Regions from separate parts of the Mesorhizobium sp. 10J20-29 genome, predicted to be linked through region 2. Evidence: predicted binding sites of a transcription regulator. Region 2 holds the regulator's gene; the other holds the start of a gene.

Region 1 (2,393 bases), 750 kb from region 2:
GAACTTCGCCGTGTAGAGCGTGCCCTCGTCGAGCAGGTCCATGTTGGCTGCCCGGTCGTCCGGGTTGAACGTGCCGGCCGTGACGAACTTGTAGACGTAGTCGAAGCGCTCATCGTCGCCGAGGTAAAACACCACGCGGCCGTCCGGCGCGACGATCGATTCCGCACCCTCGTGCTTGAAGCGGCCCATGGCGGTGCGCTTCTTCGGCGTCGAGTTCGGGTCGTTGACGTCGACCTCGACGATCCAACCGAAGCGGTTCGGCTCGTTCGGCTCCTTGCCGATGTCGAAACGCTCGTAGAACTTTGCCCACTCGTAGGAACCGTCCGGCACGCCCATGCGCTCGTAATTGGCCGCCTCGCTGTGACCAGCCGGAAGCTCGCCGGCGAAGTAGCCGTGAGTGTTTTCCTCGGCCATCACATAGGTGCCCCATGGCGTGACACCCCCGGCGCAATTATTGACCGTACCGAAGACCCTGGTGCCGCTCGGATCGGCATTGGTCTTGACCCGGTCGTGGCCGGCAACCGGCCCTGACAGCAGCATCTCGGTGTTCGACGTGATGCGGCGGTTGAGCTTGCCCTCCAGCACCGGCTGGAACTTGCCGTCGACCTTGCGGATTTCGACGATGGTGCCGCCATGCGCGGCCATCTCGATGTCGACCTGCTCCTTGCTGAGCGGGCCCTGCTCGACCTTGCCGTCGACGATCTTCACCAGCCCGGGGAACATCAGGTGCGGGTTGGTGTACTCGTGGTTGACCACGAGCAGGCCGTGGTCGGCCGAGCCGTCGATCGGAACGAAGCCGACATAGTCGTTGTTGTAGCCGAACTGCTTCGCCTGCGCTTCGGCCGTCTGGTTGGCAGCGTCGAATGCGGGCGCGTCGGCAAACAGCGGGTCGCCCCAGCGCAGCAGGACGTCGGCATCGTAGCCTGCTGCAACGTGGTGAGTATCGTCGACGCCGGCTTCCAGCTCGTCGAAGCTGAAGGCCGACGCAGCTTCCGCGCGCGCCTCGTCGGCGAGGATCAGCGCGATCGGGCTGACGGTCGCCGAGATCGCCGCGACCGCGAGCGAGCCCTTGAGCAGGCCGCGGCGCGAGAAGCGCGAGGAGATGATCTCGCCCATGGTCGGGTTTTCGCTCGCATTATGGCCGGGGCCATCATTCTCCTCGAGCTGGCTGGTGCGGAACGGCGAACTTGCCTGGGGATGATCGTTCATGGGACTACCTCTGGCTGGCGGTTGGCTTGAGATGGACAATTCGCCGTTCGCTACAAGTCGTCGATTACAGCACGATGACGGATCGGCGAATTGCGATCCAGCCGGCAGCTTTCACGCCGCGAGACATGTGACACGAAGGAGAGACGGATGGTGCGGCAATTGTGGAAGCGGGCGGAGTTCTCGGTGCTGCTTGCAGGCGCAATCGTGGCTTTCGGCCTGTGGAGCTTCCAGGAACTGGCCGAGGTTGCGCTCGATAGTACCGCGCATGATTTCGACACCGGCATCCTGCTTGCCCTGCGCGAGCCCGGCCGACCCGATGACCCGATCGGCCCGGCATGGCTCGAAGGCGCCGTGCGCGACATCACCAGTCTCGGCTCGATGGCCGTGCTGGTGCTCTTGACTGCCGGCGCTGCCATCTACCTGATGATGATCCGCAGGCGCTTCGAGGCGGCCCTTGTGCTGTTCACCGTAGGCGGCGGCCAGGTCCTGTCCAGCCTGCTCAAGCTCGGCATCGACCGGCCGCGCCCGGAACTCGTCTCCCACCTTGCCGATGTCCAGACGCTGTCCTTCCCGAGCGGCCACGCCCTGCTCTCGGCGGTGGTCTATCTGACGCTCGGCTCGCTGCTTGCGGGCCATGCCGCCAGCCGCGCGGTCAGGATATTCATTATCGGCGCCGCTGTTCTGGCCACCCTGATGGTCGGCGCGAGCCGCGCCTATCTCGGTGTCCACTGGCCATCAGACATCCTCGCGGGCTGGAGCATCGGCTTTGCCTGGGCGATGGCCTGCTGGCTGGCGGCGCGACTGCTCTTCCGGGGCCGAGACAAGGCCGATGTATCCCTTCCGAACCCTTAGACATTATGCTTGATACATCATCATGCATGTTCTAAACATGCACTTGCAGCGAGGAGAGTGAGCGTTGATCACTGCCCAGCAGATGCGCGCCGCGCGGGCTCTCGCCGGCATCGACCAGAAAGTGCTTGCCGAACGGGCGGGCGTATCGGTGCCGACGATCCAGCGCATGGAAGCCAGCGACGGCGTGGTCAGGGGCGTGGTCGACACGCTGGTCAAGGTGATCCGCGCGCTGGAGGAATCCGGCGTCGAGCTGATCGGCGAGAACCAGCCGAGCACGGCTGGCGGCAGGGGCGTACGCCTCAGGTCGCCGGGCGACGCTCCACCCGGCTGAA
Region 2 (2,393 bases):
CAGCAGCAACGTCTCTGCATCGCGCGCGCCATCGCCGTGTCGCCGGAAGTCATCCTGATGGATGAGCCGTGCTCGGCGCTCGATCCGATCGCGACCGCCAAGGTCGAGGAGCTGATCGACGAATTGCGGCAGAACTACACGATCGTCATCGTGACGCATTCCATGCAGCAGGCTGCCCGCGTGTCGCAGCGCACGGCGATGTTCCATATCGGCTACCTCGTCGAAGAGGGCGCGACGGAGAAGATGTTCACCAACCCCGACGACAAGCGCACCCAGGATTATATCACCGGCCGGTTCGGCTAAGCCGCATCCTCCCAAGCGGCAGACCACGAGGACCTAGATCATGGGCGAACATACCGTCACTTCTTTCGACGACGACCTCTCCGGCATCCAGAAGCTGATCAACGACATGGGGGACCTTTCGGGGACCATGGTCAGAGGTGCGATCCGCGCATTGCTGCAATCCGATGGGGCGCTGGCGCAGCGGGTCGTCTCGGACGACGTGATCATGGATGCGCGGCAGCGCGAACTCGACGACCGGGCAATCACCCTGATCGCCAAACGGCAGCCGATGGCCCAGGACCTGCGTGCAGTCGTTGGTGCCATCCGCATGGCCGGCGATCTCGAGCGGATCGGCGACCTGGCCAAGAATATCGCCAAGCGCGTCAGCGCAGTCGGGCAGAGCCCGGCGCCGCGCAGCCTCGCGCATGGCATCGAGGGAATGTCCGAAATGGTGCTCAGCCAGGTCGACGGTGTCATCAAGCACTACCTGGCCCGCGACGCCGACGCCCTGCGTGACCTGCGCATCGACGATGAGAAGATCGACGTCAAGTACACGTCGGTCTTTCGCGAGCTTCTGACCTACATGATGGAAGATCCGCGCAACATCACCTCCTGCACGCACCTCCTGTTCTGTGCCAAGAACCTCGAGCGCATCGGCGACCACGTCACCAACATCGCCGAGAACGCCTATTTCGTGGTTACAGGACAACAATTGCCGGTATCCCGTCCCAAGCTCGACGAAACGTCGCTGTCGGTCTTGGCGGAATAGCGCGCTGGAAAGAGCATCAAGCCAATGATTGCGCCCAAGATCATGGTCGTCGAGGACGAGGAGCCGCTCGGCGTGCTGCTCCGATACAACCTCGAGGCCGAAGGCTACCAGGTCGAGATCGTGACGCGCGGCGACGAGGCCGAAATCCGCCTGCAGGAAAATGCACCGGACCTTCTTGTGCTCGACTGGATGGTGCCTGCCATCTCGGGCATCGAACTTTGCCGCCGCTTGCGCATGCGACCTGAAACGCAGCGGCTGCCGATCATCATGCTGACGGCGCGCGGCGAGGAAAGCGACAGGGTGCGCGGGCTTTCGACAGGCGCCGACGATTACCTGGTGAAGCCGTTCTCGACGCCGGAATTCATGGCGCGCGTGCGCGCCCTGCTGCGCCGGGCCAAGCCGGAAGTGCTGTCCAGCGTGCTCAAGGTCGGCGACATCATGCTCGACCGTGAGGCGCACCGGGTCTACCGCAAGAAGAACGAGATCAAGCTCGGGCCGACGGAGTTCCGTCTGCTGGAGTTCATGATGCGCCATCCGGGACGCGTGTTCTCGCGCAGCCAGCTGCTCGACAATGTCTGGGGCGAGACGATCTACATCGACGAGCGCACTGTCGACGTGCATGTCGGGCGCCTGCGCAAGGCAGTCAACAATGGCCGCATGCCAGACGTGATCCGCACGATCCGTGGTGCCGGCTACGCCATCCGCGAAGACTAGGCCTGCTACTCGGCCGGGTACCAGTATTTAGCGCCGGGCGCGTCGCGTCCGATGATGACGAAATTGTTGGCGAAGACCCGGTAGGGCGCGCTCCATTCCCCATCCGGCCATTTGACCCGGATCTCGGCGCGCTCCGCCGTGCCGACGCCGACGTGGATAAAGCCTGCATGTCCGGCCGCGTGGCCGCCGCCGACCTGAACGCTGCGCACATAGGTCTGGGTGCCCGATTTGACGTAAATGAGGGCGCCCACGGCGTCGCGATTGACGTCCTTCTGTCGCAGTTCGATGCCGACGAAGTTGCCCATGGGCCGAGCCAGGTCACCGGCCACCGCACCGCAGTTGCGGAACAGGCTGGCCTTCTGGCCGCGGTTGACGACGAGCAGGTCGAGCATGCCGTCCATGTTGAAATCCTCGACGATGGCTCCGCGTCCCTTGGTGGGCAATGCGATGCCGGCGACATCGCCGGCTTCGGCGAAGCTGCCGTCCCATTGGCCGATCAGGAGGTTGTCCGGATCGTTGGCGGCGAAATCGGGCATCTGCTCGACATTGCCCTTGGCAATGAACAGGTCGAGCAGGCCATCATTGTTGAAGTCGGCGAACTCGGAATGCCATCCGGTCGACGGCTTCA

The links. Region 2 encodes PhoB, which activates phosphate uptake and scavenging genes when phosphate is short. Its sites were predicted from a motif close to TGTCATNNANCTGTCAT; they were not measured.
Region 1: ACT2BZ_RS07515 (PhoX family protein) is a predicted target of PhoB. The motif match lies at 1,273-1,289, and genes of this name have one in related genera.

The regions. Positions count from the first base shown of each region.
Region 1 covers NZ_CP199156.1:1,560,282-1,562,674, forward strand. Annotated here, with positions in the region: gene ACT2BZ_RS07515 (PhoX family protein) at 1-1,209, opposite strand, end outside; gene ACT2BZ_RS07520 (phosphatase PAP2 family protein) at 1,357-2,061, shown strand; gene ACT2BZ_RS07525 (helix-turn-helix domain-containing protein) at 2,126-2,392, shown strand.
Region 2 covers NZ_CP199156.1:806,005-808,397, reverse strand. Annotated here, with positions in the region: gene pstB (phosphate ABC transporter ATP-binding protein PstB) at 1-303, shown strand, start outside; gene phoU (phosphate signaling complex protein PhoU) at 344-1,051, shown strand; gene phoB (phosphate regulon transcriptional regulator PhoB) at 1,076-1,765, shown strand; gene ACT2BZ_RS03920 (FG-GAP repeat domain-containing protein) at 1,771-2,393, opposite strand, start outside.